Regions from separate parts of the Blautia sp. HCP3S3_B11 genome, predicted to be linked through region 3. Evidence: predicted binding sites of a transcription regulator. Region 3 holds the regulator's gene; each other region holds the start of a gene.

Region 1 (10,636 bases), 180 kb from region 3:
AAAACATAGGATAAATAAGAACTCACTACAGGGATTTTGGGTATTCCATGTGGTGAGTTCTTTTTGACTTGTCAAGGAGAAGTTTTTGTGTGACATTGCCTTGTGGGAAAAGTAACCGTGTGTTATGATAATGGCAGATAACATTAAAGTTCTGAAACGAAAGGAAGTGATTCTAAAATGCTTAAACTGCCAGTGGGAATTGAAGATTTTGCGGAGATTCGTCAGTTGGTTTTTTTTATATTGATAAGACAAAGCTGATTGAGCAGTTACTTATATAGAACCAGAGAATCCAGATGCAGGGATTATTATCAAAGTGAAGTATTCCCCGACCTTTCAGGGACTGGAAAAAGCCTGCCAAAAAGCTATGAAGCAGATTAAAGATCGAAGCTATGAAGAATTTCTGCAAAATGATGGCAGAAATGAGATTCTGGCTTATGGCATTGCATTTTGCAGGAAACGCTGCAAGGTGATAATGGAAAAGATGTGAACAAAGATCTATTAATTGTAACTCAAAAAATCAAATCAGTTATCAACAGAACAATCAGGGCCCATGAGAGATGAGTTGTGATTATAAATATATAGAGGATGATTATGTTAAGAAAATTAGAAAAATGTTGCCTTGTAACAGGCGTGATGGGAATTCTTCTGATGGGGATGCCTTTGAATATATGTGCCAGTGAAGAAGCCGCTGTGCAGGAAAATAGTCTGGAATCTGGGAATGAAGTAGACCACTCCCAGGAAGGACAGCTTTCCAAGCCAAAGAGCCTGGAAGGCCTGGATGCAATTTCCGGTGAAGACCCGACGGATAATACTTACGGATATTATACAATCATGGGTGGTACAACTGTATCAGCCGATGAAATGTGTTCTTTATATAATAGTCAGGGCTGTACTTATCCGTCTGAAGAATTAAGTGAAGGCGGTGCACCTGACATTGAAACTTTTTGTGATATCATAATTGAAGAAGCGAATGCGGAAAACGTGCGCGGCGAGGTTGTCTTTGCACAGTCAATGCTTGAGACCGGATGGCTGACTTACGGCGGGGATGCCGAGATCACTCAGTTTAACTTTGCAGGTCTTGGAACGACCGGGAATGGCGTAAAAGGAATTGCTTTCCCTGATGTAAGAACCGGAATCCGCGCCCAGGTTCAGCACTTAAAAGCATACGCCTCTACAGATGACCTGAATCAGGAATGCGTAGATGAGCGCTTCGATTATGTGACAAGAGAGACTGCCCCCTATGTAGAATGGCTGGGAATTCAGGAGAATCCTTACGGTGGTGGCTGGGCAGCGGGGAAGGATTATGGAAGTAAATTACGGAAAATATTGGCAGACTTAAAGAATTAGAGGATCCAGATGAAAAAATATTATTGAGGTGAAGTATTCATCGACTTTTCAGAGGCTGGAAAGAGCCTGGAAAAACTAATGTAAGAACCAAAATCTGTGCTCTGGTTCATCATTTTAATTTATCATGAATTCAAAAGATTGGATGTTCAAAAAATTAAATTTCGGACATTCAATCTTTTATTTTGTAATTTTTATTAAATTTTCACTATAAAATCAAAAAGTTTGATATATATCAAGAACGTGAACAGATATTATTTCAGGAATATGGTAAAATTGAAAATATCATACATCATTAAAAACGAGTCGACGTATTGGAAAGAAAATACATTGATGAGAGAAAACAGGAGGATGAAATGTATGAAGAAGAAATTGATGGCACTGGTGTTGTCGGGCGTGTTGTTCTTACAATCGGCAGGAATAGCATACGGAGCAGATTTTTCGGATGGAGCCGGAGTTGAAATATGCAATGATTTTGAAAAGCAGAATGAAAAAGAAACTTCGGGAGAAAATACGCCGGAAGCGGATGATATTTCGGAGGGATTTTCCGACAATAATGAAATTACGGAAGAAGAGCAGTTCTCTGGCGGATTGGAAGAAGAACAGAATTCTCAGGAAAAAGAATTAGATGAAGAAAATAATGCAGTATCAGCCACAGCTTCGCAAATATCTGGAACATGTGGAGAAAATTTAAAGTGGGAATTTAAAGATGGGACATTGACAATTAGTGGAAATGGGAAGATGGATTCTTTTAATAGTAGTTATTCTACACCATGGCACTATTCTGCTAAAGATATAAAAAAGTTAATTATAAAACAAGGTGTAATAAGTATAGGGAACCATGCATTTTATGGATGTAGTGGATTAACAAATATAACAATCCCCAGTAGTGTGACGATGGTTGCTAATTATGACTCAAGTTTTCTTGATGAATTTATAGAAAATTCAAGTGATTTAATTTATGGAGGCTATGAAGGATGGAAAAATTATTGGAATAATACCACTAAAACAGAACAGGCGAGAGAAATCTTAGCAGGCTTACTTACTTCTTATCAAGGGAATGTAGAAGAAATTTCTATGAGTGAAACTGCAGATAAATTTGTTAATATATGCATCAGTACATTAAAAAATGGTAATTGGGCATATGCAACGGCATATGGTCTGAACAGCACCGAAATTAATAAATTGGCAAAACTATGTAATAATGAAAATTTATCCCAATTTTTTTGAATAAAAAGTATGATAATCTGGCTCATTACTTACAGAAAGTAGGAGGCTATTCGGAAGATTCAAAAATAATTCAATGTATAAAAAGCTTTACTGAATCTAGTGAATATGCAGGAATTCCAGAAAGTGGACATTAAAAGCCAGAGATATTCTGATCAGGGAGAATGATAAAGTTTCGGAAGTTTCTTTTCTATATCAGCATGGAGGAGTAGTAAAGGCTTATTATGCTCTGGAGCAGGAGGGAAAAACCAGAATCCACTGTTTTACACATCTTCCGGGAGAACCGGTTACGGGAATAGCGAATCTGGACAGAAATATGACTTCCCTGCTGACCGTAGAGGCAGTCAGAAATTGTGAACTGATCTCTACTTCGGTTGACTGCCTCAGGAATCTGGCACAAACCAGTCAGGAAATTGCACTTGCATGCAATCGGATGATAGGAATTACTGCAATCAAGAGTATGGAATATGAAAAAGTTCTCACTTCCAATAAAGTCGAGGACAGATATCGGTACTTTACAGAAATGTATCCGGATCTTATAGGAACAGTAAGCAAAAAAGATATCGCTTCTTATCTTAATATGACACCGGAAAGTCTGAGTCGTTTATTAAGAAATACAGAAAAAGAAGATTTAAAAATTAATTCATGTGACGTTTAAAAGTCAGGCGGGCAGTAAATGTCCGCCTCTTTTATTTATTGGATTTTTACCTGATTTGGTTAAATTCACGTTAAAAAAATATCAAATTTTCAGCACTGCTAAAATTTTTTGAGCACCACAAATCTTCTACCTCATAAAATTGTGCAGATTTTTATACAAAATATTCTAAAACCACTTGTTAAATAGTTGACAATATGTTATCATTTAGGAGTCAATTTTGTTAGGAGAAAAGGAGTATTAAGATTATGAGCAGTAAAATTACTATCATTGGAGCAGGCAGTGTCGGTTCTACTATCGCGTACACTTTATCAAGCCAGGATATCGCATCTGAGATCGTTCTGATCGATATCAACAAACAGAAAGCAGAAGGCGAAGTTCTCGATATCATTCAGGGAACCTGTTTCAGAGATCCTATTTCCATCATTGCCGGTGAATATGAAGATGCCAAAGACTCTGACATCGTTATCATCACTTCCGGTATTGCCCGTAAGCCAGGTCAGACAAGACTTGAACTTACACAGACAAATGTAAATATTCTCAAGTCTATTACACCGGAGATCGTAAAAGCAGCGCCAAACGCTCTTTATCTGATCGTAAGTAATCCGGTTGATATCATGACTTATGTATTTACCAAGATTTCCGGACTTCCGGAGAATCAGATCCTTGGTTCTGGTACAATTCTTGACTCGGCACGTCTGCGCTGCGGATTATCCGAGCATTTCCAGATTGCACAGAGCAACATTCATGCTTATGTATTTGGCGAGCATGGCGATACATCCTTTATTCCGTGGTCAGGAGCCTATATTTCCGGCGTAAGTGTAGATGAATACTATGATCTGGAGAAGAAACTCGGAAAAGATATCGAGCCGATCGACAAAGAAGCAATGCTTCAGTATGTACAGAAATCAGGCGGCGAGATCATCTCCAAGAAAGGTGCAACTTTCTATGCGGTATCTTCTTCTGTATGCAAACTTTGCAGCCTTCTGGTAGCTTCCTCAGAATCCATTTCCACAGTATCTACTATGATGCACGGAGAGTATGGCATCGAAGATGTATGTTTAAGTACCTTAACCTTAGTAGGACCAAACGGTGTACAGGGTAAAGTTCCAATGAGAATGACAAAAACTGAAATCGAACAGCTGAAAAAGAGTGCAGATGCACTGAAAGAAATTATTGCCCAGATTAATCTTGATTAACTATAAAACAAGATACCAGAGTCATGAGAACGTGATGCTTTTGACTCTGGTATCCGAAATAAAAAATCAGAGCAAAATTATTTTATTTAAAAAAATTATCAAAAACCACTTGTTAAAATGTTATCAATATGATATGATATATATCGGAAATCGAGCTGATACACTCCTTTAATGCGGAGGAAGGGTGTGCGAACTCTTTTATTTTTCTATGTCTCAAAAAAGATATAAAAAGTAATCGTATTAGTCTTGGTTTATATTTTTGTCTATTTATTGTTAAAAAAAAGACAAAGCTTATCTTGGTTTTTATATGAGTTATATAACTTAATCAGATAAGTGATAAGACAGTATTTACTATTTACCTGAACAACTAAGAAAGGATAATGTTAAGTATGAAGTACAGTTATTATCCGGGTTGTACCCTGAGAAACAAGGCGAAAGATCTGGACGAATATGCCAGAGCCAGCGCCAGAGCACTTGGGTTTGAACTGGAAGAGATTGAAGACTGGCAGTGTTGCGGAGGTGTATATCCACTGGGAACAGATGAAATTGCCACAAAACTTTCTTCCGTACGTGCTCTTAATCAGGCCAAAGAAAAAGGCCAGGATCTGGTGACAATCTGTTCTGCCTGTCATCACGTGATCAAACGTGTCAATGATGATATGAAAAATGTGGAAGATATCCGCACCAGAGCAAACAATTATATGCAGCTTGAAGAGCCTTACGAAGGGGAGACCATTGTACTCCATTATCTGGAAGTACTTCGCGATAAGGTTGGCTTTGACAAGCTGAAAGAGAAAGTGGTAAATCCGCTTACAGGAAAGAAAATCGGAGCTTATTACGGATGTCTCTTATTACGCCCGGGCAAGATCATGGCATTTGATGATCCTGAGAATCCGACGATCATGGAAGATTTCATCCGTGCACTTGGCGCAGAACCGGTCGTCTATCCATACAGAAACGAATGTTGCGGCGGTTACATTTCTCTTAAGGAAAAAGAAATGTCCCAGAACATGTGTCAGAAAATCGAAGACAGTGCGAAAGGCTTTGGAGCTGATATGCTGATCACAGCCTGTCCATTGTGTAAATATAATTTAAATAAAAATGCTTCCAGCGACCTGCCTGTATATTATTTCACAGAGCTGCTTGCAGAAGCCCTCGGAGTAAAAGAGGAGGTGGCGAAATGAGAGACAATCATTCAGCAGCAGAGAAGATTAAAGAAATCTCAGGAACCAATCCGCTGAAATGTATGAAATGTGGAAAATGTTCTGCTACCTGTCCTTCCTTCAATGAAATGGATATCAAGCCACATCAGTTTGTATCCTATGTTGTAAACGAAGATATCGAAGCACTTGCCAATTCAAAATCACTCTGGAAATGCCTTTCCTGCTTTGCCTGCGTAGAGCGTTGTCCAAGAGATGTAAAACCTGGAAAGATCATTGACGCTGCAAGACAGCTGGTTGTCCGCCAGAAAGGCGGAGATTACCTGACAGCAGATGAGATTCCACAGCTTCTTGATCCGGAAGTGCCACAGCAGCTTCTGGTAAGTGCATTCAGAAGATACAGGAGGTAAGCCAGCGTGCAGAGAATTGGTGTATTTGTCTGTCATTGCGGAAGTAATATTGCCGCTACGGTAGATGTAAAAAAAGTAGTTGAATTAGCTGCCAAAGAGCCGGGTGTCGTTCATGCGGAAGATTACCAGTATATGTGCTCAGAAGCAGGTCAGGCTAAGATTCAGGAAGCCATCAAAGAAAAGAACCTGACAGGTGTGGTTGTCTGTTCATGTTCTCCACGTATGCATGAAGCAACATTCAGAAAGGCAGCAGAGAGAGCTGGCCTGAATCCATACATGGTGGAGATTGCAAACATTCGTGAGCATTGTTCCTGGATTCATAAGGATATGGAAGAAGCGACAAAGAAAGCAGTGATCCTTGCCAGAGCAGCAATCGCAAAAGTTAACTTAAACACCCCTCTTCAGCCAGGAGAGAGCCGTGTTACAAAGAGAGCCCTGATCATCGGCGGCGGTATTGCCGGAATCCAGACAGCTCTGGATATCGCTGATGCAGGCTATGAAGTAGATATTGTAGAGAAGACTCCAAGTATCGGTGGAAGAATGTCACAGCTTGACAAAACATTCCCGACACTTGACTGTTCCGCATGTATCCTCACACCTAAGATGGTAGAGGCTGCTGCTCATGAGAAGATCAATATCTATACATATAGTGAAGTAGAACATGTCAGTGGATTCGTAGGTGATTTCACTGTTGATATCAGAAAGAAAGCAAGAAGTGTAAATATGGACAAATGTACAGGCTGTGGTGTCTGTCAGGAAAAATGTCCGTCTAAAAAGATTCCGAATGAATTTAACAGAGGATTAAATAACAGAACAGCTATCTACACTCCATTTGCACAGGCTATCCCAAATGTTCCGGTTATCGATCGTGAGAACTGTATCAAGTTTAAAACCGGAAAATGTGGTGTATGTTCCAAAGTATGTCAGGCAGGTGCCGTTGATTACGATCAGCAGGATGAGATCGTAACACAGAAATATGGTGCAATCGTAGTTGCCACCGGTTTCGATACGATCAAACTTGACAAATACGATGAATATGCATACAGCCAGAGCAAAGATGTCATTACATCTCTGGAACTGGAACGTATCATGAATGCAGCAGGTCCTACAAAGGGACATTTAGAGCGCCTTTCCGATGGAAAAGCTCCGAAGGAACTTGTATTTATCCAGTGTGTCGGAAGCCGTTGCTCTGATGACAGAGGAAAACCATACTGTTCCAAAATCTGCTGTATGTATACTGCAAAACATGCAATGTTAATTCGTGATAAATATCCTGATACAAATGTAACCGTATTCTATATTGATGTCCGTACACCAGGTAAGAACTTCGATGAGTTCTATAGAAGAGCAGTAGAGCAATACGGTGTAAATTACATCAAAGGTCAGGTAGGAAAAGTAATTCCTCAGCCAGATGGAAGTCTTCTTGTACAGGGATCTGACCTGATCGATAACAAGCAGATTCTTAAGAAAGCAGACATGGTTGTTCTTGCAACTGCCATTGAACCGAATCCGGATGTCCGTAAGATCGCTACCATGCTTACAGCAAGTATTGATACCAATAACTTCCTTACAGAAGCTCATGCAAAACTTCGTCCGGTAGAATCTCCGACAGCAGGTATCTTCCTTTCCGGTGTCTGCCAGGGACCAAAAGATATTCCGGAGACAGTAGCACAGGCTGGTGCAGCAGCAGTTAAGGCAATTGGTCTTCTTGCAAAAGATAAGCTGACAACCAACCCATGTACAGCTAAATCTGATGAGCTGTTATGTAATGGATGCTCTACATGTGCAAATGTCTGCCCGTATGGAGCAATTTCCTATGAAGATAAAGAAGTAAATGACCACGGTATCCGTGAAACAAGAAGAGTAGCCGTTGTAAACACAGCACTTTGCCAGGGATGTGGTGCATGTACAGTAGCCTGCCCGTCTGGTGCAATGGATCTGCAAGGCTTTTCCAACAGACAGATTATCGCGGAGGTAGATGCAATATGTCGATAGAAACAAACGAAAAATTCAGACCTAAGATTGTAGCATTCTGCTGTAACTGGTGCAGTTACGCAGGTGCAGACCTTGCAGGAAGTAGCCGTCTTTCTTATCCGGCTGATGTAAAGATCATCCGTGTTCCTTGCTCCTGCCGTGTCAATCCAATGTTCATCCTCCGTGCTTTTGAAAAAGGTGCTGACGGTGTGATCATGTGTGGATGTCACCCTGGAGACTGTCATTACAGCACAGGTAACTACTACGCAAGAAGACGTATGACGCTTCTTTTCTCCATGCTCGACTACATCGGTGTGGAAAACGGAAGAACACGAGTAGAATGGGTTTCCGCTGCTGAAGGTGTGAAATTCTCCCAGACTATGAATGAGTTTGTAGAGAAGATCCATTCACTCGGTAAGAACGTAAGATTGGAGGATTTAAGATGCAGGAGCTGATAAATCGTGCAAAAGAACTGCTTGCTGACGGTACAGTTGCAAGAGTTCTGGGATGGAAAGCCGGAGATCTGCCTTACAATCCGGAACCGGCTTACTTTGAAACAGAAGAATCTCTGAAAGATTTTGTATATAATGGATTCTGCGGTGCAAACTTAAGCAAATATATGATCGAAGCTTCCAAACTGGAAGGCAAGACACTGGTTTGTTTAAAACCATGTGATACATACAGCTTTAATCAGCTGATCAAAGAGCATCGTGTAGACCGTGAGAAAGCTTATATCATTGGTGTTGGATGTAAAGGAAAACTGGATATCGAGAGAATCCGCAAACAGGGAATCAAAGGTATCGAAAGCATTTCCGGTGCAGAGATCACAGATGAGGCAGAAACACTGACTATTCAGACAATCTATGGTGAAAAGACCTGTGCATACAAAGATGCAATGCTTGAAAGATGTCACGTATGTAAAGGAAAAGAACATAAGATTTATGATGAACTTATCGGTGAGTCCAAAGACACAAAAGATGCAGATCGTTTTGCAGAAGTAGAGAAGATCGAAGCAATGAGCCCGGAAGAAAAATTTGCATTCTTCCAGAGCCAGTTAAGCAAATGTATCCGCTGCAATGCCTGCCGTAATGTCTGTCCTGCATGCAGCTGCCGTAAATGTGTATTCGACAGCAATAAGTTTGACAGTGCGCAGAAAGCAAACGTGGACTCTTTCGAAGAGAAGATGTTCCATATCATCCGTGCATTCCATGTGGCAGGAAGATGTACAGACTGCGGCGAATGCAGCAGAGTATGTCCTCAGGGAATTCCGCTTCACCTGTTCAATCGTAAATTTATCAAAGATATTGATACATTCTATGGTGAATATCAGGCAGGAGAGGATTCAACATCCAAGGGACCTCTTACAAACTTTACATTTGAAGATGTTGAGCCGAGTATCGTGGCAGAAAGGGGATAATGTATGTATAAGATAGCAGCAGAGAATCTGCAGGCATTATTCCAGAAGATTGCCGCAGATCAGGATTTATATTTACCGGTTAAAGTCAGTGATCAGGTAAACTTCAAAGCATGGAGCGAAGATGCAGAAGTTTGTCTTGATACTTTAAAAACTGTAAAATCACCAAAAGATGCTTTTTTTCCACAGAGTGAAAACCTCTACACCTGTAAAAAAGAGGAGAAGAATATCTCCATTGAGCCACAGGCATTACAGGAAAAGAACTTTGTTGTGTTCGGAATGAAAGCCTGCGATATCCAGGGTGTAAAAGTACTGGATAACGTATTCTTAAGTGATCCGATCGATACTTTCTATGCAGCCAGAAGAGATCATGGTACGATTGTAGCACTTGCATGCCATGAGCCGGAAGAAAGCTGTTTCTGTAAAGTATTTGGTATTGACTGCGCAGACCCTGTTGCAGATGTTGCAACATGGATGATCGAGGGAGAGCTTTACTGGAAACCTCTTACAGAGAAAGGGGAAGCCCTTACAAAAGCAGTTGCAGAACTTCTCAACGATGCTGACGAAGCAAAAGTAGAAGAAGAGAAAGCTGCGATCCGCGCAATCGTAGAGAAGCTTCCGTACTCTAATCTTTCTCTGGAAGGATGGGGACAGGAAGATTACATGGATCGTTTTAATTCTCCTGTATGGGAAGAACTTTATAAACCATGTCTGGCATGTGGTACCTGTACATTTGTATGCCCTACCTGCCAGTGCTATGATATCAAAGATTATGACACAGGACACGGCGTACAGCGTTACCGCTGCTGGGATTCCTGTATGTACTCTGACTTTACAATGATGGCACACGGAAATAACCGTAATAGCCAGATGCAGCGTTTCCGTCAGAGATTCATGCATAAACTTGTTTACTATCCGGTAAACAACAATGGAATGTTCTCATGTGTAGGATGCGGCCGCTGCGTTGAGAAATGCCCATCATCCTTAAATATCGTAAAAGTCATCAAAGCTTTTGAAAATCAGGGAGGTGAAAAATAATGAGCGAATGTACCTGCCATAAAAACTACACATTAGACACACTGATCCCGAAGGTTGGTGTGATCACAGATATCCGTCAGGAGACACCGGATGTTAAAACATTCCGTGTAAACGCTCCTGAAGGAGGAAAACTTTTTGAACATATGCCTGGTCAGTGTGCAATGGTCTGCGCACCAGGTGTAAGTGAAGGTATGTTTTCCATTACTTCTTCACCT
Region 2 (10,636 bases), 160 kb from region 3:
GAAATTAAAGTAGGACCGAACAAAGGACAGAATGCTCCTCTGGAACTGGCAGAAATGCTTCATTCAACAAGCCGTCTGATCAACGAAAAAATTGACCTTACAAAAATTGATTATGATGTAGATGTACTTGTGATCGGCGGCGGCGGTGCAGGTTCTTCCTGTGCAATCGAAGCACATAATGCAGGTGCTGACGTTATGATCGTTACAAAGCTTCGTATCGGTGATGCCAATACAATGATGGCTGAAGGTGGTATCCAGGCAGCTGACAAAGAGAACGATTCTCCTGTACAGCATTATCTGGATTGCTTCGGCGGCGGACATTTTGCTGCAAAACCGGAACTGGTAAAAAGACTTGTAATGGAAGCTCCGGATGCGATCAAATGGTTGAACGACCTTGGCGTTGAGTTTGATAAGGCAGAAGACGGAACAATGATCACAACACACGGCGGTGGAACTTCCAGAAAGAGAATGCATGCTGCAAAGGATTATTCCGGATCAGAAATCATGCGTACCATCAGAGATGAAGTTCTGAATCTTAAGATTCCGGTAGTTGAATTTACTTCAGCTGTTGAACTTCTGAAAGATGAAAAAGGACAGGTTGCAGGTGCAGTTCTTCTTAACATGGAAACAGGAGATTATTCTGTTGCAAGAGCCAAAACTGTTGTAATCGCAACAGGTGGTGCAGGAAGAATGCATTATCAGGGATTCCCGACATCTAACCATTATGGCGCAACTGCAGACGGACTTGTACTTGGATACAGAGCAGGTGCTTCCCTTCTTTATCAGGATTCTATCCAGTACCATCCAACAGGAGCAATCTATCCATCACAGATCATGGGTGCTCTGGTAACTGAGAAAGTTCGTTCCGTTGGTGCACAGCTTGTAAATGCAAACGGAGAAGCTTATATTCATCCGCTTGAAACCCGTGACGTAAATGCTTCCGGTGTTATCCGTGAATGCGAAGAAGGCCGCGGCGTAGAAGTTCCAGGCGGACTGAAAGGTGTATGGCTTGACACTCCGATGATCGAGATCCTCGGTGGCGAAGGAACCATCGAAAAGAGAATCCCGGCTATGTTCCGTATGTACATGAACTACGGCATTGATATGAGAAAAGTTCCTATCGTTATTTATCCGACACTTCACTACCAGAACGGTGGTCTTGAGATTAACGGAGACGGATTCACAAAAGAAATTCCAAACCTGTTAGTTGCAGGAGAAGCCGCAGGTGGAATCCACGGAAGAAACAGACTGATGGGTAACTCTCTTCTGGATGTAATCGTATTTGGAAGAAATGCCGGTAAAAAAGCAGCTGCAAAATGCAAGAACGTAGAGCTTGGTGAAATGAACCTCGACCATATCTACAAATATGCAGAAGAACTGGATAAAGCAGGCGTACATACTGATAAGGTATCTCCATTACTGCTTCCAAAATACGCTCGTCACGAACAGCGCTAATAAGATACTCAGAATGTAAAAAAGAGCTCCCGGTATCGATAAGGGATTACCGGTACCGGGAGCCTTTGATATAATGCAAAAGGGATATGTCACCTCCCGGTGAATATCCCCAAATGAAAGAAGGGAGCTTACCAGAATGCGTGAAGTAGAAGTAAGCAGACTTACAGATGTCATCGAAAAACTCTGTATCGAAGCAAATGAACATCTTCCGGAAGACGTAAAATGTGCGATCAAAACATGCCGCGCATGCGAAGACGGAGAGATTGCCAAGGGTATCCTTGACAATATTATTGAGAATTTTGATATTGCAGATAACGAGAACGTGCCGATCTGCCAGGATACAGGAATGGCATGTGTATTCCTTGAAATAGGACAGGATGTACATTTTGTTGGCGGAGATCTCACCGATGCGATCAATGAAGGTGTACGCCGCGGATACGACAAAGGATATTTAAGAAAATCTGTAGTAAAAGACCCGGTACGCCGTGGAAACACAGGGGACAATACACCGGCTATGATTTACACAGAAATCGTTCCTGGCGATAAAGTTAAGATCACAGTAGGACCGAAAGGTTTCGGAAGTGAGAACATGAGTCAGATCCGTATGTTCAAACCATCCGCAGGATTGCAGGGAATCAAGGACTTTATCCTTGAAGTAGTAGAGACAGCAGGTCCTAACCCATGCCCTCCAATGGTAGTTGGTGTTGGTATCGGCGGTACATTTGATAAATGTGCGCTTCTTGCAAAGAAAGCTCTTATGAGACCATTAGATTCTCAGAACTCAGATCCATTCTATGCAGATCTTGAGAAAGAGATGCTTGAAAAAGTAAACAAACTCGGAATCGGACCTCAGGGATTTGGCGGAAAGACAACAGCCATCGGCCTGAATATCGAAACAATGCCGACTCATATTGCAGGTATGCCATGTGCAGTCAATATCAACTGTCATGTAACCCGTCATAAATCGGAGGTGATCTAAGATGGAAAGAAAGAAAATTACCCTTCCACTTACCAGAGAGCTGGCAAGAACTCTCCATGCAGGTGATCAGGTATTATTAACAGGTACTATTTATACATCACGTGATGCAGGACATAAGAGAATGTGTGAAGCTCTTGCCAAAGGCGAAAAAATCCCATTTGATCCTACAGATGCGACCATCTATTATGTAGGACCGACTCCTGCAAAACCAGGTGCAGTTATCGGTTCTGCAGGCCCTACAACCAGCGGACGTATGGATGCCTATGCACCGACAATGATGTCTGTCGGAGCAAGAGGAATGATCGGAAAAGGTGCCCGCCTTCCGGAAGTAGTAGATGCTATGAAGAAATATGATGGCGTATACTTCGGAGCTATCGGCGGCGCAGGTGCACTTCTTGCTAAATGTATCAAGAAAGCTGAGCTTATCGCATATGAAGATCTCGGCGCAGAAGCACTTCGTAAATTATATGTAGAGGATATGCCTCTTGTAGTTATCATTGACTCAGAAGGTAAAAACCTTTATGAAATGGGAAAAGCCGATTACCTCAAAGAGCATGGAGATAAATAATCGGACGGATACTATAATGAAACAAAAACGACTGTAAACATTCAATGATTTTACAGTTACAGATAACTTCCATATGCTGTAATATACAGTATATGGAAGTTGCTTTATACAATAAAAGATGTTAGGGACAAAAGGTCTTTTGCCCCTAACTTTATATCTACGAATTGCTCCGCTACAAAGCAGCTTCCGCAATTCTCATAAAATATGAATGTTTTATATTGGGTTTTTAAGTCAATGCTTATAGGACATGTTTTTTTAGTTACTGAATCGATACTGAATTTTCCGCAGAGTATAATAAAGCTTAATATATAATATTCATATATACGACAATACGAATTATATCTTTTACATTTAACCTACAAATGTATAACATAAATAAACGGTAAAAGAATAAAGGTCGCTGTGAAACAGTGGCAAATAAACTTGAACGGGGTAAATCATGAAAGATCATAATCATCACGACATACAGATGTCGGAGGCTTTTTTAAACAGTGCCTTTCTGTCTTTGTCAGGAGGATTTCAGGATGCTTATACCTATAATGCCAGAGATGAGGTATTCTGTAATGCCCAGACAGGAAACGTAGTACTTATGAGCCAGCATTTTATGGCAGGGCAGTGGATGGCAGGATTGAGTTATTTCTTTCCTATCATTTTCTTTGCTTTGGGTGTATGGGTTGCCGAGAAAATACAGGGAAAATTTAAATATGCCAGAAAACTTCACTGGAGACAGGGAATCCTTGCAGCAGAAATCCTGATTTTATTTATTGTTGGCTTTATACCTACAGAATATAATATGTTGGCAAACGCAATGGCATCTTTTGCCTGTGCGATGCAGGTACAGTCCTTCCGAAAAGTAAACGGATATTCATATGCAAGCACTATGTGCATTGGAAACCTTCGCAGTGGTACAGCGGCTTTATCCGGATACTTCCGTGAAAAGAAGCCGAAACAGATGGAGCAGGCGATGTATTATTTTGGAATCATCTTTATGTTTGCACTGGGAGCCGGTATCGGTGGAAATCTCTCTATCCATTTCGGAACAAGAATGATCTGGGTATCCTGTGTGTTCCTTACGATAAGTTTTCTCTTAATGTTCATTGAAAAATATAAACATTTTCACGAGGAACATGAACATAAGACTATTTAACCAAATCAGACCAAATAACAAAAGCGGATGATTTTATCTGCCTGACAATTCAAAAAATATACAAAAAGTATAAAAGCGAAAACGCTGTTCCATGGAAAGAACTTCCGAGACAACGTTTTCGCCTTTTTTCTAAAAGTTCAACCAAATCTGCGAAGTAGTTATTGATGCAGTTTAAATAGCAAAATAAGATTGAGAAATTTAGTTCAATTCAAGGTCTTCCAGTTCCTTTGCAGGAAGTTTCTCGGTGGAAGAAGCAAGATAGCTCTTTAATGCTTTGGAAGCTTTTGCAAACGGTGCATTTGTTCCGGCACCACCCATGCATCCTCCCGGACAGGCCATGCCTTCGATCATACATCCATTTAACTTGCCAACCTTTGCGAGTGTCAACATCTTTTTACATTCTGCAAGACTCTCTGCATGTTCAATATGAACCGGTACATCCGGATAGTATTCCTTGAGACATGCTTCGATCGCACCGGCAACACCTCCGGCAACTGCGTATCCACGTCCGGCTGCAGTAGCATTATGAAGACTTGCAGATGGCTCTATTTCAGCCGGATTAATTTCTTTTGCATCAAAAAGTCCCCACAATTCTTCAAACGTAATAACAAAATCAACATCACTTCGAACAGAAGTACGCATTGCTTCCAATTTTTTGGCTGCGCAAGGTCCGATGAATACGACTTTTGCATTCGGATGCTCTTTTTTGACACTTCTTGCAGTTGCAACCATCGGAGTCAGCTCTCTGGAAATATTGTCGATCATTGCAGGGAACTGCTTCTTGGCAAGCATAGACCAGGAAGGACAGCAGGAAGTAAGTAAAAATGGAAGATGTCCGGTAGCCACTTCATTTGCATAATGATGCGCCTCGCTGATTGCACCGATATCTGCACCAAGTGCAACTTCATATACATCGGTAAAACCAAGTGCCGCTAAAGCTGCATGGAACTTTCCAGGTGTCACGTCATCACCAAACTGACTGATATAAGCAGGTGCAACTTCAGCAATAATTTCATTTCCCTCACGAAGCGCATGCGCAAGCTGGAAAATCTGAGATTTATCAGAAATAGCTCCGAAAGGACAGCTTACCATACACATACCACAGGAAACACATTTGCTCTGGTTAATCTGTGCACGTCCCTGTTCATCGCTTTCAATGGCTTTTACACCACAGGCGCGTTCACATGGACGTTTTTTTTGGGCAATGGCATCATATGGACAGACAGACTTGCATTTTCCGCATTTAATGCACTTCGACTGATCGATATGTGACTTACCATTTACCATGGAAATCGCACCCTTAGGACAGACCTGCATACATGGATGAGCAACACATCCTCTGCACATATTGCTGACTTCGTACATATTAGAAGGACAGGCTGAGCATGCAGAAGGAATCACCTGCATAAGCGGCGGTTCATAATATTTCTCATCGATGTTAGAAGCCTCAACTCCGGCAGTCAGATGAACAGCTTTGTTTTCAGGACGTAAAGAAAGTCCCATTGCCAGTCGCACACGCTCGCTGGCTACGGCACGTTCACGGTAAATACTTTCACGATACTGTGCACGCTCTTGTACGATATTATAGGGAATTGCCTCAATATCGTGGATCAGAGATGCATCCGTAGACTGAAAGCCAAGCTTTGCAACTTCTGCAAAAATCTTACGCCGGATCTGTTTTACGGGTGTGTCAAGAGTTCTCATATTTTGTTAATCTCCTATTATATTTATTTCCGCGCTTTTTCTACACTAAAAATATATCAAATAATGGTAAAAATGTCATGTTTTTTATTTAACACACCCGTTAAAGAAATTGCTTTTTAATTCCAAACATTAACAAACAATATAAATCTATAGAAGATAATAATAAATAAATTTCAGAAAATTGCAAAAATGATATTGTATAAATTAACCATATATTGTATAATATCAGCAGCACATATGTTGAAAATAACTAAAGCTGCGTGGAAATCAAAAAACATATTTTTAAGGAGGGAACCGAATGTTAGACCAGTCTTATTACAGAAAAGCGGATGAGATTATCGAGCACTACGGACGTACAGCGGCATCGCTGATTCCGATCATGCAGGATATTCAGGCAGAATACCGTTACCTGCCGGGAGAACTGCTGACTTATGTAGCTGCCGAAATCGGAGTAAAAGAGGCTAAGGCCTACAGTGTCGCTACATTCTATGAGAACTTTTCCTTTGAGCCGAAAGGAAAATATATCATTAAAGTATGTGATGGTACAGCCTGCCATGTAAGAAAATCCATGCCTGTAAAAGAGGCGTTAATGAAAGAACTGGGATTAAGTCATAAGAAACATACCACAGATGATATGCTTTTTACAGTAGAGACCGTATCCTGTCTTGGTGCATGCGGACTTGCACCGACACTGACTGTAAATGATGAAGTACATCCTAAAATGACACCTGAGAAAGCAGTTGAACTTTTGAACGAATTGAGAGGTGAGTGCGTATGAGTATTAAGAGCAGGGACGACCTGTTAAACAAACAGGCAGAGGTAAATGAACAGATCAAATCCTACACCTGTCGCGTTCTTGTCTGTTCAGGGACAGGATGTATCGCATCCGGTGCCCAGAAGATTTATGATGAGATGGCAACACTCTGTGAGAGAATTGACGGTGTAACCGTTGAGATGCAGAAAGACGTGCCTCATGTAGGCGTAGTCAAAACAGGATGCCAGGGCTTATGCGAACTTGGACCTCTGATGAGAATCGAACCGTACGATTATCAGTATGTACATGTACAGCCGGAAGACTGTAAAGAAATTGTAGAGAAAACTATTCTGGAAGGAAAACCGGTAGAGAGACTGTTCTATAAGGATCATGACACTGTCTGTCCACATCCGGATGACATTCCGTTCCTGAATCAGCAGACACGTATCGTTCTGGAAAACTGTGGTAAGATCGATGCAGAATCCATTGATGAATATATCGCAGTGGGCGGCTATCAGGCCCTTGCAAAAGTACTGGGAGGAATGACTTCTCAGGAAGTCATTGACGAAGTGACGAAATCCGGTCTTCGTGGCCGTGGCGGTGCAGGCTTCCCAGCAGGTAAGAAATGGTCCCAGGTTGCCCGTCAGGCAGAAAAAACCCGTTATGTAGTATGTAACGGTGATGAAGGTGATCCTGGTGCATTTATGGATGGTTCCGTAATGGAAGGCGATCCATATAAGATGATTGAAGGTATGACCATCGCAGCTTACGCAGTAGGTGCAGAAGACGGTTATATTTATGTTCGTGCTGAATATCCTCTTTCTGTAAAGAGACTGAAAATGGCGATTGAACAGGCGGAAAAATACGGCCTGTTAGGTGATAATATTTTAAATTCCGGCGTAAACTTCCATTTACATATCAACAGAGGTGCCGGTGCTTTCGTATGTGGTGAAGGTTCTGCTCTTACCGCATCTATTGAAGGAAACAGAGGTATGCCTCGTGTAAAACCACCTCGTACTGTAGAGAAAGGTCTGTGGGGTAAACCTACAGTTCTTAATAACGTAGAAACTTATGCCAATGTACCGAAAATCATTCTTGAAGGAGCTGACTGGTTCCGTACCATCGGTACAGAGGGAAGCCCTGGAACAAAGACATTCTCACTGACTGGTTCTATCGAGAATACAGGTCTGATTGAAGTACCTATGGGAACCACGCTCCGTCACATTATCTATGATATCGGCGGCGGCTTAAAGAGTGGTGCTGCATTTAAGGGTGTTCAGATCGGTGGTCCGTCCGGCGGATGTCTGATCCTTGACCAGTTAGATGCACCTCTTGACTTTGATTCTGTTAAGAAATTAGACGCGATCATGGGATCCGGCGGTCTGGTAGTTATGGACGAGAATACCTGTATGGTAGAAGTTGCCAGATTCTTCATGAACTTTACTCAGCGTGAGAGCTGTGGTAAATGTGTTCCGTGTCGTGAAGGTACCAAGCGTATGCTTGAGATCCTGGAGAGAATTGTAGCAGGAAAGGGCGAGATGTCCGACCTGGATGAACTGGAAGAACTTGCAAATATGGTTCAGAACATGGCTCTGTGCGGACTTGGAAAGAGTGCACCTCTTCCTGTAATCAGTACTCTCAAACGCTTCCGTGATGAATATGAGGAACATATCCGCGACAAGAAATGCCGTGCAAAAGTATGTACAGCACTTCGTCAGTTCCACATTAACCCTGAATTCTGTATCGGCTGCGGCAAATGCGCGAAGAACTGTCCGGCAGGTGCAATCTCAGGTAAGATCAAACATCCACATCACATTAACAACGATATCTGTATCAAGTGCGGTGCCTGCAAAGATAACTGTAACTTTGATGCTGTATACGTGGAAGCATAGAAGGGAGGATACACTATGGGCCATATGATAATTGACGGTAGAAAGGTAGAATTTACCGATGAAAAAAATGTTCTGTCTGTCATCCGTAAGGCAGGGATCAATATTCCGACACTGTGCTACCACTCAGAGGTATCCACTTTTGGTGCCTGTCGTTTATGTACAGTAGAGGACGACAGAGGCAAGACGTTTGCTTCCTGTTCCGAAGAACCACGAGACGGAATGGTAATCTATACGAATTCCGGACGTATCAAAAAATACAGAAAACTGATTGTTGAACTGCTTCTGGCAGCCCATTGCCGCGACTGTACAACCTGTGTTAAGAGCGGTGAATGTATTTTACAGGAACTGGCACATCGTCTGGGTGTACAGAATATTCGTTTTGAGAATACCAGAGAACATCATGAACTGGATACAAGTTCTCCGTCTCTGGTACGTGATCCGAACAAATGTATTCTCTGTGGTGACTGTGTGCGTGCCTGCGAGGAGCTTCAGGGAATCGGTGCTTTAGGTTTCGCATTTCGTGGAACAGAAGCTATGGTAATGCCTGCATTTAATAAGAAAATTGCAGAAACAGAGTGTGTAAACTGTGGACAGTGTCGTGTATTCTGCCCGACCGGTGCAATTTCCATTAAAACGCATATGGATGAGGCCTGGGAAGCACTTGCTGATCCAAATATCCGTGTAGTTGCACAGGTTGCTCCGGCGGTACGTGTAGCGGTAGGCGACCACTATGGACTTACCAAAGGTAAGAGTGTAATGGGTAAGATTGTTAATGCGCTTCACAGAATGGGATTTGATGAAGTTTATGATACTTCTTTCAGTGCTGACCTTACTATCATGGAAGAAAGTGCCGAATTCCTCGACCGGATTAAGAAAGGCGAGAAACTTCCTCTTCTTACATCCTGCTGTCCTGCATGGGTAAAATTTATTACAGACCAGTACAAAGATTACATTCCAAATCTTTCTACATGCCGTTCACCACAGGGAATGCTTTCTGCAGTAATCAAAGAATATTTCCGTGAACCGGAACATGCAGCAGGCAAAAAAACCGTTATGATTTCTATTATGCCATGTACAGCAAAGAAAGCAGAAGCAATCCGTCCGAATAGCTTTACAGATGGCGAACAGGATACAGATATTGTTATCACAACTACAGAATTACTCCGTATGATCGATAACTTCGGTATTGATTTTGCAGCTCTCGATCCGGAAGCATGTGATATGCCATTCGGATTCGGATCCGGCGGTGGTGTTATCTTTGGCGTTACCGGTGGTGTTACAGAGGCAGTACTTCGTCGACTCACACCAGATCACAGCAAAGAATCCATGCATGAAATCGCAGAATGTGGCGTTCGTGGAGATGATGGCATCAAGGAATTTACAGTTCCATATGAGGGTATGAACCTCAATATCTGCGTTGCCAGCGGACTTGCAAATGCAAGAAAAGTTATGGATCAGGTTAAGAATGGAGAGAAAGAATATCATCTGATCGAAGTTATGGCATGTCGTCGTGGATGTATCATGGGTGGCGGACAGCCGACAAGAGCCGGTGACAGAACGAAGTTCTTAAGAGCTAAGGGGCTGTATAATGCAGATAATACTACTATTATCAAGAAATCCGATGAGAATCCGTTAGTTCTCGAACTCTACAACGGATTGCTTAAAGGTAAAGAACATCATCTGCTGCACAATGATTCTTATTGATAGAAGAAATTTTGACTTAATATCTAATGCTGTAGTGTGGTTATGCAAGTATATCAGGCTGTGTGTTTGAATATACTGAAGTTTTCGCTGTACTGGGCACAGAGTGATCAGTAACAATTTAAAAGAGCAGGTCCTGCATTGTTTTGTAGGCAATGCAAGGCCTGTTTTTATAGGAATAACAGGAAGTCCTTCTGCATATTTTATAGCAATACATGAACGTTATGTGTAAATATGCAAGGGGGCTATTTTTATGGAAAATTTTCAGGTGTACCGTGATATTCAGGCCCGCACCGGGGGCGATATATACATAGGGGTCGTAGGACCTGTCCGTACAGGAAAATCTACTTTTATACGCAGATTTATGGAAGTCGTGGCATTACCGCAGATGTCAGAGAGTCGTCAGGCAGAAATCAGGGATCAGCTTCCATTGAGC
Region 3 (10,636 bases):
GAGCACGCTCTCTGCTCTGTGCACTTGCTCCCAGCCCCGGTCCGATCACCAGCACATCACACCATTCCAGCATTCTCTCATTTTTACTCTCATCAAAATCACAGGTGATCATTGCCTCCGGCAGAAGTGTCTGTAATGGAACACGATTTGCCTCCACGGTCTGGATCTTCACCATGCCCGCCGAACACTTTAGTGCAGCTGCGGCACTTAAATATGCTGCACCGCACATTCCCTCAGAACCTGCAACCAAAAGTACCTTACCGAAAGTCCCCTTATTCCCATAGGGAAGTCTGTCCGGAAGCATTTTCAAGTCTTCTCTTTCCAGGTAATTCATTCGGATTTTCTTATCAGGCATTGAATAAATCCCAATATCCGCCACAATGATCTCCCCACCATACATACGCCCCGGATAGAAACACAGGCCTCTCTTTCGAAAGGCAAATGTAACCGTAAGATCGGCCCGGAAAGCGATTCCTTTCTCGAATCCTGTGTCTGCATCAATCCCGGAAGGAATATCCACCGCAACTTTAAACGCAGATGCCTGATTTAATTCGCTGATAAGTTCTCCGTATTTTCCCTCTATCGGTCTGCTGAGTCCAACTCCAAAAATGGCATCTACTATAGTAGTATATTCATCCGGAATCAGGTTATGCACCCGTGGAGTATGATAGTACTCTGCTGTGCGAAGCTGACTGGAAGTTTCTTTTGTCATTTTCTCTTCGTTTCCAACAATATAATACCACGTTTTAAATCCCTGTAAATAGAGTAATCTGGCAATTGCCAGTCCGTCTCCTCCGTTATTCCCGGTTCCGCAGACCACCAGGATTTTCTCTTTATCCTTCGTATTCACCCGCTTTATGATTTCTGTAACAGTCTGTAATGCAGCACGCTCCATCAATACCAGCGAAGGAATTCCGGCTTTCTCAATCGTATTTGCATCCAGCGCCTTCATTTCTGCTGCAGTCACAACTCCTCTCATCTGTTCACCTCCCCGTATGTTCTCGTATTTCATCAAACATGTCAATCGGATATTCGCAATCCGCTTTCATTTTGTAGTTCTGAATAAGCCAAATCATCTTGCTAAATTCAGAAAAGCTGTGATCAGATGACCACAGCCTTGTGTTCCACATCATATTCTACTCGCCTTCGTGCTCTTTCCTGTATTCACTCAGGTTATAGGACAGAGTCATAAGGCTCTCTGAAAGATGTACATTCTCAACCATTACATCCTCCGGAGCATCCAGATCAATGTGTGCAAAGTTCCAGATTGCCTTAATTCCATTATCAATTAAAATCTTCGCCATCTCTTTGGCTTTATTCTTCGGAAGAGTCAAAATAGCAATCTCTACCTCATTCTCCTTCAGAAACCATGGAAGATCACTTAACATCTGTATCTCGATTCCGCGCACCGCAATTCCCTCAAGTACAGGATTTACATCAAAAATACCAACCAGTTTAAAACCACGTTTTTCAAAGTCCACATAATTGGCCAGCGCCTGTCCCAGATTACCGGCACCAAGAATAATCATCGGATGTACTGTATCCAGTCCAAGGATCTTGCCGATCTCTGTGTATAAATAACGTACATTATAGCCATAACCCTGCTGACCAAAACCGCCGAAATTATTTAAGTCCTGACGAATCTGGGAAGCTGTCACATGCATCTTTTTGCTGAGATCATTGGAAGATATACGCTCAACATTCTCCTCCATCAACTCACCGAGGTAGCGATAATAACGTGGCAGACGTTTAATCACCGCTTTTGAAATTTCTTTAGCTTCCACAAATTTTCCCTCCTTAACTTATCTATGTCAATTATACCCAGATGTTATTTTATTGTCAAACTAATTCTGTACTTTTTCACCAAATAATTCTGCATTTTTTATCAATTTACCTCAGAAACTATCTTATAAAACGGTATTTTCTATTTTTTATCTATAACTTTCTATCATTTCCGGCAGTCTGGAACAAATTGGGATTGCTTGGCAACAGAAAACCTGAGACATTCCGCGCGAATTTATGCGAATAGCATAAATTAAGTTTGTGAAGCAAATGAACCTCCTTGGGTTTAGCACAAGGAGGTTCATATTTCCTGCATCGCGAAGCATGTTACTAAGAACGCAGTGAGCAGTAACATATATCTTTGCAGAAATAGATAAATTCATTTAAAATACTTTCAAAAACAACTTTTTTCGATTATAATAGTACGCGGACAAATTATAAATGGAGGAATTCTTATGATTTTATCATGTCAGAATATCTGTAAATCTTTTGGCGAAAAGGTCATCCTTCAAGACGCCAGTTTCCATATAGAAGACCGTGAAAAAGCAGCTCTGATTGGCAATAATGGTGCCGGTAAAACTACTCTGCTGCGTATCATCATGCACGAGCTCTCACCTGATTCGGGAAACGTAGTCCTTGCCAAAGATAAAAATATCGGATATCTCGCCCAGTACCAGGATATCCATGGACACCACACGATTTATGAGGAGCTGATTTCTACCAAGCAACACATCATTGATATGGAGAACCGCCTGCGTTCTCTGGAACAGGAGATGAAAACAACCACAGGTGATGCTCTGGACAGTCTGATGAATACTTATACAAGACTGAGCCACCAGTTTGAATTGGAAAACGGATACGCATACAAAAGTGAGATCATGGGCGTATTAAAAGGTCTTGGCTTTACCGAAGATGATTTCGAACGCCAGATTGAAACCCTCTCCGGAGGTCAGAAAACACGTGTTGCTCTCGGTAAACTGCTTCTCTCCAGCCCGGATATCCTTCTGCTGGATGAGCCTACCAACCACCTTGATATGGAGAGTATTTCCTGGCTGGAAACTTATCTGCTCAACTATCCGGGAGCTGTATTTATTGTATCCCATGACCGTTATTTTCTTGACAAGGTAGTCACTAAGGTAGTGGAAATTGAAGCCGGCACTATGCGTATGTACAGTGGAAATTACTCCGCCTATGCACTCAAAAAAGCACAGCTTCGTGACGCGCAGTATAAAGCTTATCTTAACCAGCAGCGTGATATCAAACATCAGGAGGCTGTTATTGCCAAACTGAAATCCTTTAACCGTGAGAAGTCAATTAAGCGCGCGGAGAGCCGTGAAAAAATGCTGGATAAGATTCAGCGTATCGATAAGCCACAGGAAATCCAGAACCAGATGCGAATCTCACTGGAACCAAGATTTATCAGCGGAAACGACGTTCTCACTGTAGAGAACCTTTCCAAATCTTTCCCGGGGCAGACACTTTTCAGCGATATCTCTTTTGAGATCAAGCGTGGAGAACGTGTAGCTCTGATTGGTAATAACGGAACCGGTAAGACTACCATGTTAAAGATCATCAATGGACTGATTGATGCAGACGGCGGCAGATTCAGTCTTGGTTCTAAAGTTCAGATTGGTTATTACGACCAGGAACATCACGTACTGCATATGGAGAAAACTATCTTTGAAGAAATTTCTGATGCTTATCCTACTCTTACAGAAACAGAGATTCGAAATATGCTCGCTGCTTTCCTGTTCACAGGAGACGATGTATTTAAGCTCATCTCTGCCCTCTCCGGTGGAGAAAGAGGTCGTGTATCTCTCGCCAAGCTGATGCTTTCAGAGGCAAACTTCCTGATTCTCGATGAGCCTACCAACCATCTTGATATCGCATCCAAGGAAATCCTGGAAGAGGCATTAAACAGCTATACCGGAACCGTGTTCTATGTCTCCCACGATCGATATTTCATCAATCAGACAGCTACCAGAATTCTGGATCTGACCAACCAGGCAGTCGTAAATTATATCGGAGACTATGATTATTATCTGGAAAAGAAAGAAGAACTGACTGAAAAATATGCACCCGCTGCCGCCCAGGCAATCGCAGAAGCCAAACAGGCATCTGACAATAAACTCTCCTGGCAACAACAGAAAGAAGAACAGGCACGCCAAAGAAAACGCGAAAATGAATTAAAAAAAGTTGAAGCCCGCATTGAAGAACTTGAAACAAGAGACAAAGAAATCGACGAAACCATGGTTCTCCCGGATATCTGCACCAACGTAGCAGAATGTGCAAAACTCAGCAAAGAGAAGGCTGCAATTACCGAAGAACTTGAGGGATTATATGAAAAATGGGAGGAACTTGCATAATGCAGGTTCCTCCCATTTTTATTATATAATCTTATAAAATACGATCTATCAGTTTTGAGACATAATCATTTACAAATTATAAAATCTCATCCAGCTTTTCTCTGATTGCAAGAATAAATTCCTTACTATTCAGCGCGGTTACATTCTCAAGAGAAGTAATCAATGCAAGGTCTTTTGTCATCTTACCGCTCTCGATCGTCTCCAGAGTAGCTTTCTCAAGCTTGTCTGCGAATTCCATCAGATCTTTATTGCCATCTAATTCGCCTCTTTTTCTCAGTGCACCAGTCCATGCAAAAATTGTTGCCACAGAGTTTGTAGAGGTCTCTTCGCCCTTCAGATGACGATAATAGTGTCTCTGCACAGTTCCGTGAGCAGCCTCATATTCATAATAACCCTGAGGGGATACCAGAACGGATGTCATCATAGCCAGAGAACCAAACGCAGAAGAAACCATATCACTCATAACATCACCATCATAGTTCTTGCACGCCCAGATAAATCCACCTTCCGCTTTCATAACACGGGCTACAATATCATCAATCAGACTGTAGAAGTATTCAATGCCTGCTGCCTCGAATTTATCCTTGAATTCATTCTCATAGATCGTTGCAAAAATTTCTTTGAAACGCCCGTCATAAATCTTGGAAATCGTATCCTTGCCGCCAAGCCACAGATTCTGTTTCGTATCAAGCGCATAATTAAAGCAACATCTTGCAAAACTTGTGATAGAATTATCCAGATTGTGCATACCCTGAAGAACCCCCGGACCTTCATAGTGATGAATCAATTCTTTTCTCTGTTGTCCGTCAGCACCTTCAAATACCAGATAAGCATCTCCTGGTCCATCAATGTACATCTCTGTATTCTTATACACATCACCGTATGCATGACGTGCGATCGTGATCGGTTTCTTCCAGTTCTTAACACATGGCTCAATACCCTTTACAACAATCGGAGCACGAAATACGGTTCCATCAAGAATCGCACGAATCGTTCCATTCGGGCTTTTGTACATTTTCTTTAAGGTGTACTCTTCCATTCTCGCCTTATTCGGAGTAATCGTTGCACACTTAACTGCAACACCGTACTTCTTGGTAGCTTCTGCTGCGTCAACAGTTACCTGGTCATCAGTTTCATTTCTGTATTCCAGGCCAAGATCATAATACTCTGTATTCAAATCAATATATGGGAAAATAAGCTCATCTTTAATAATCTTCCAGAGAATTCTGGTCATCTCATCTCCATCCATTTCCACAAGTGGTGTCTGCATCTGAATTTTTTTCATGTTAGTCCTCCTCTTTGGCTTTGATAATTTTACTGTTCACTGTGTGTCCAGCACCTTTGATAATCAATTAACTATCATAATAGCCGAAATCTGACTATTCGTCAATGCTTTTGTATGGTAAAGTGGTATTTTATAAAATACAATGTTACTACTCTGTGAGGCATTTTGGCATGAATATAACAGAACCCCCAGATATACTACACCAATTTATTCAATTAGCACAAATCCTGTGCACTGCAAAGTGTATTGCCAAAAGTGAAGTAAACTGCAATTGTACAATTAATTCATACTGGTCGCATAAGATGTCCCAAATCCAATTCTCCCCAACCCTGCTGATTTTTAGGCAGTCCCAGATCTCTGGCGCATTCTTTTAATTTCATCTTAATCTGAACATTTGTCAGCTCCGGATTTTTTTCTAACATCAGTGCTGCCGCGCCGGAAACCAGAGGCGTGGACATGGATGTGCCGCTTTTAACTCCATATCCGTTATCCGGTCCCGAAGCACAGGAAAGTATATGATTTCCCGGAGCAACCAGATCAGGCTTGCAGATACATTCAAAAGTCGGTCCTCTTCCTGATATGGCAGTCCGCCCCGTGAGAAGATCACTGGAGCCTACGGTAATGATCTTACGGCTGCTTCCGGGCGCCGTCACGCTTCCCGGACCAGGTCCCTGATTTCCTGCCGCGGCCACTACAACCAGTCCTTCATCCCATAACCGCTCTACTCCATCAATTAAAACCTTATGATCCTCAAATGTTCGACAAGTCGTTCCGACAGAAATATTGACCACACGGATTCCATAATACCGCCGGTTCTCCAAAATCCACTGAAAAGCCCTCAGCACATCCTCTTTTCTTCCGTTTCCCCTACGGTCCAGAACTTTCAGCACAATCAGTTCACAGCCAGGTGCAACTCCCCTGATACGCCCCTGTGAAGCTCTTCCGTCACCGCCTATTATACCACATACATGGGTTCCATGAGAATTATCATCATACGGCTGGATACGGTGTCCGATGAAGTCATGAAATGCCCGTATCCGCCCTGTAAAATCTATATGAGAATAAATCCCGGTATCCAGTACACAGACACCAATGCCCTTTCCTGAATAGCCGGAATCATCTGAATTTATCATAAACAACTCCTCAATCCACTTATAACATTTTATGATATCAGGAGCAAAAAGTCAGAAAGTCATTTGCGCCTGCACGGTAAGACTTTTGACCCTAACGTCATTTCATTGAAATATTATAGGCCCAGTCTTACTTTAAATTATTCCCGAAAACTTGTCTTGGTGTTTCCAACAATTATTATTTACAAGTATTCCTGACAATCCCTTTACATTTCTCATTAGCATCTGGTATTTTTCTGCTTTTTTTGAATAAAATGTATAAAACTCTCAAAATATGCAAAGACTTTTGGTATATCCACAAAGACTATACCAAAAGTCAGTATCTCTCGCATATAACAGGAGGCAGCTTATGATTACGTTATTATTTATTCTGGTCTTTCTTCTCTGTCAGACTTTCATTCTCCTGTGCTGTGTAGCCGCCGGAAACGACGCAGCATCACAGGAAATCTCCGATCAGGAACAGATAGAATTTATAAATGAATGGAAAAAGACACATACCAGCTGATTTATTTTTTGTACTGTTTTGTGCATACTCCGTTTTTATCAAAGACAGAAACAATATTATTTGAACTGGTCAGAGTAATATTCTCTGCTCTGGTTCCTGATAATATTTTACTGTTTCCTTTATAAAAATAATATTTTTTTCCTTTATATGTCAGCCAGCCTTTATGTGCTTTTCCATCTGTGTGGAAATAATAAGTGCGAGAAGTGCCATTTTCCGTTACGCGTTTCATTCCATCTTCACAGCGTACGCCATCACTTCCAAAATAATAAATATCTCCGGTACTTCGGACCACTTTTCTGTTTTTGTATATATATCCCTGTGTGGTATGGAACCAGTAATATTTTCCATCTACGCGTTTCATTCCCTTATAAGCGGCACCATCAGATTTAAAGTAATACGTTTTCCCTTTATAATCTGTCAGCCATTTATTGGCATACATGACTCCGTCACTGTCTACATAATAGACCTGCCCGTCATCCTTAAAAAGCTTATCCTTATAGAGGCTTCCTGTATCCGGATCAAAATAGTATTTCTTATTGCCTATTTCTTTCCATCCGGCTGCTTTCTGGCCATTTACATAGTAAAAAGTACTTCCATCCTCTTCTACCCAGCCATTTTTTGCCTGATCATAAGATCCGGTATTCGCTGTATCTGCCGGAACATATGAAGCCACAGGCTCCCATCTTGGTGTTATTTTCTTCGTATAATCCACATATCCAAAATCAATGTCAGAATCATTCCAGGACGGTATTCCCGCAATCAGCCCTTTCGTAGGATTCAAACCATTTTCTGTATTTCCATCGGTAGACTGCCAGATCGTATAGGAATACCTCGCTCTGTCTGGTGCCTGAATCGTATCGCCATATCTGGCGATCCACACGTCAAGGCCAGAAAGCATACTCCAGTCTATAAAATTATCATACCAGTATGTATTACAGTAGATAATCGGATAATATCCGGCACGGCGAACCTCATTACAAAAAGCCAGAGCCATTTCGGATACAGTCTTTTTTGACAGTTTCTGAATTTTCGAATCTTCCAGATCATAAGCTACAGGATAGGAAACCTTATACCCCTTCATCTTATTGATAGCCAGCTGTGCCTCTTTTAATGCCTCTGCTGTATTCTTCGCCGTACTATATACATAAGTTCCTACAGGCACACCGGCAAGCTCCGCCTGCTCCATGTTATAATTATATTTTTTATCCATATAATTCAGCCCATAGGAAATGCGTACAAACGCATAATCAACATCAGAACTCTTAACTTTTTCCCAGTTGATTGTTCCCTGCCACTCTGATACATCAATTCCTCTGGTAATCGCACCTGGAATAGGCTTGCCGCTTCCGTTATAGCAGACACCATTGATTTTCTTCCATGCATTCTTATTTACCGTTGCTCTTGCCGCAGAAGCTGCACTGAATGTTTCTACAGAAGATTCAAATTGCTCTGAAGCAACTGTCTGTCTTCTGTCATAGTGCATCGTTGCCATAACTGACTGTGCCGGCTGCATTCCGCACAGAAATATTGCCATAAAACCAATTGCCAGCTTTTTCCCCCTGCATCCCCGCTTATTGAATAACTTTTTCTTCATCTGATTACCTCTCAATCAAAAATGGATTCATGCCATTATTCTTACTCACATAAGATAATAATAACATGAAACCATTTTTTCGTAAAGATTTTGTCATAAAGTGTTACCATTTAGTTACTGTTCACGTTACTGTTCACATATGCAAATAGCAATACATTTCATATTACATAGCAGTCATAGCGGATTGCTTTCCCCTTTAGTATGTATGACGGTTCCCGACCATCAAGATATACACTTTTCAGCGGACGCTTTACAATAATCTTGGATGGGCTGGCCTTGACAGCCGCATCAAAGAGATCTTTTTCTTCCGAACACGGAGGTTCCAGTTTCTGGATTAACTGAAGCTTTTTGTTGATCAGACCGGACTTCTGTCTTTCAGGGAACATAGGATCCAGGTAAATCACGTCTATCGGATCCATAAGTTTCGCCAGACACTCTACACTGTCACCTTCTACCAGTTTCATTCTGGCTGCAATATCTTTTAATACCGGGTGCTTCTTTGCCCGGCGGAGTGCATCCTTCAAAAGAGCGGCAATCACCGGATTCTGTTCATACAATGTCACCTCATATCCATACGCTGCCAAAAGAAAACCATCCTCTCCCATACCAGCGGTAGCATCAATCGCCTTCAGATTTTCTCCGTCAGACTTAGCCGCACGCACCAGCATTTCATGAGAAAGTCTTCCATTTGTAACTCTGTGGAGCATATTCTCAAAATCTCCCTGATAAGTCAGACCATATCCTGTCAGAGATACACCTTTGGCATCAAACATTACCGTCAGATGCTCTCCCGGTTTCTCCACGATCGGCACATTATTTTTCCTGGCAAAAGACTCTGCCATTTCTCTCTGTCCACCCTTACCTAAACAGACAACTATTTTATCATTCAAACTTAGTCACTCCATTTTCTTTATGCTTTATTTTTGTAAAACACATTACTTTGAAATTCAACCCACCATCTCTAAAGAGTTTCTTTTCGTTTATCAAATATCTTTTCACTTCCTGTATTATCTAACAACATTATAAAAATGGCTTCATGCTATCAAATCTTTCAATTTAGATAATGATAACATGAAACCATTTTAGTGTAAAGCAACATTATATACTTATATTTACTATTCTACAGTTACACTCTTAGCCAAGTTCCTCGGTTTATCCACATCCAGGCCCTTAGCTACACTGACATAGTATCCTAACAGCTGTAACGGAATAACCGCAAGTGATGTTGCAAAGTGCGGATCTGTTTTCGGGATATAGACTGTGAAGTCTGCAGTGTCTTCTATATTGTAGTGGCCATATGTGGTAAGTCCCATCAGGTATGCGCCACGACTCTTGCACTCTACCATATTGGAGACTGTTTTTTCATAGAGATGATTCTGGGTAAGAACACCGATCACCAAAGTTCCATCTTCAATGAGAGAAATCGTTCCATGTTTCAGCTCGCCGGCTGCATAGGCTTCGGTGTGTACATAGCTGACTTCTTTCATCTTCAGGCTTCCTTCCATGCTGATTGCATAGTCAATTCCACGACCGATGAAGAAGGCGTCTTTTGCATTCGCCTGTTTAGCGGCAAACCACTGGATACGTTCCTTATCATCTTCGATGATCTTGGAAATTTTATCCGGAAGTGTCTGCAATTCTGCGATAAGTTCCTGATATTTCTCCTCCGTAATCTGCTCTCTGGCCTTGGCAAACTGTACTGCCAACGCGTAAGATGCGATGAGCTGGGTACTGTATGCTTTTGTTGTTGCCACGGAAATCTCCGGTCCAGCCAATGTATAGAATACATTATCCGCCTCTCTGGCAATGGAAGATCCTACCACATTAACGATTCCAAGAGTACGGATACCTCTCTGCTTTGCTTCTCTAAGTGCTGCCAGGCTATCTGCCGTCTCACCTGACTGACTGACAATAACCACAAGTCCGTTCGGATCCAGAATTGGATTTCTGTAACGGAACTCAGATGCAAGTTCT

The links. Region 3 encodes Rex, which represses fermentation and respiration genes when NADH is low (regulators of the CRP and FNR family bind a similar motif). Its sites were predicted from a motif close to ATTGTTAANTANTTAACAAT; they were not measured.
Region 1: the regulator Rex is predicted to act here: its motif matches at 3,404-3,423, upstream of ACTNC0_RS01490 (L-lactate dehydrogenase).
Region 2: the regulator Rex is predicted to act here: its motif matches at 5,930-5,949, upstream of ACTNC0_RS01555 (4Fe-4S dicluster domain-containing protein).

Annotation. Positions count from the first base shown of each region.
Region 1 covers NZ_JBQHVP010000002.1:2,108-12,743, forward strand. Annotated here, with positions in the region: gene ACTNC0_RS01470 (PD-(D/E)XK nuclease domain-containing protein) at 305-487, shown strand; gene ACTNC0_RS01475 (glucosaminidase domain-containing protein) at 592-1,347, shown strand; gene ACTNC0_RS01480 (leucine-rich repeat protein) at 1,705-2,574, shown strand; gene ACTNC0_RS01485 (Crp/Fnr family transcriptional regulator) at 2,888-3,229, shown strand; gene ACTNC0_RS01490 (L-lactate dehydrogenase) at 3,475-4,425, shown strand; gene ACTNC0_RS01495 (CoB--CoM heterodisulfide reductase iron-sulfur subunit B family protein) at 4,815-5,609, shown strand; gene ACTNC0_RS01500 (4Fe-4S dicluster domain-containing protein) at 5,606-5,995, shown strand; gene ACTNC0_RS01505 (4Fe-4S binding protein) at 6,002-7,990, shown strand; gene ACTNC0_RS01510 (hydrogenase iron-sulfur subunit) at 7,981-8,424, shown strand; gene ACTNC0_RS01515 (4Fe-4S dicluster domain-containing protein) at 8,412-9,386, shown strand; gene ACTNC0_RS01520 (4Fe-4S dicluster domain-containing protein) at 9,390-10,421, shown strand; gene ACTNC0_RS01525 (FAD/NAD(P)-binding protein) at 10,421-10,636, shown strand, end outside.
Region 2 covers NZ_JBQHVP010000002.1:14,412-25,047, forward strand. Annotated here, with positions in the region: gene ACTNC0_RS01535 (FAD-dependent oxidoreductase) at 1-1,455, shown strand, start outside; gene ACTNC0_RS01540 (fumarate hydratase) at 1,592-2,434, shown strand; gene ACTNC0_RS01545 (Fe-S-containing hydro-lyase) at 2,436-3,002, shown strand; gene ACTNC0_RS01550 (YoaK family protein) at 3,442-4,149, shown strand; gene ACTNC0_RS01555 (4Fe-4S dicluster domain-containing protein) at 4,348-5,853, opposite strand; gene ACTNC0_RS01560 (complex I 24 kDa subunit family protein) at 6,152-6,631, shown strand; gene ACTNC0_RS01565 (NADH-ubiquinone oxidoreductase-F iron-sulfur binding region domain-containing protein) at 6,628-8,499, shown strand; gene ACTNC0_RS01570 ([FeFe] hydrogenase, group A) at 8,515-10,203, shown strand; gene spoIVA (stage IV sporulation protein A) at 10,454-10,636, shown strand, end outside.
Region 3 covers NZ_JBQHVP010000002.1:178,746-189,381, forward strand. Annotated here, with positions in the region: gene ACTNC0_RS02350 (NAD(P)H-hydrate dehydratase) at 1-979, opposite strand, end outside; gene ACTNC0_RS02355 (redox-sensing transcriptional repressor Rex) at 1,137-1,784, opposite strand; gene abc-f (ribosomal protection-like ABC-F family protein) at 2,238-4,148, shown strand; gene ACTNC0_RS02365 (NADP-dependent isocitrate dehydrogenase) at 4,225-5,433, opposite strand; gene ACTNC0_RS02370 (S8 family peptidase) at 5,718-6,566, opposite strand; gene ACTNC0_RS02375 (hypothetical protein) at 6,913-7,068, shown strand; gene ACTNC0_RS02380 (GH25 family lysozyme) at 7,070-8,662, opposite strand; gene ACTNC0_RS02385 (class I SAM-dependent methyltransferase) at 8,821-9,552, opposite strand; gene glmS (glutamine--fructose-6-phosphate transaminase (isomerizing)) at 9,778-10,636, opposite strand, start outside.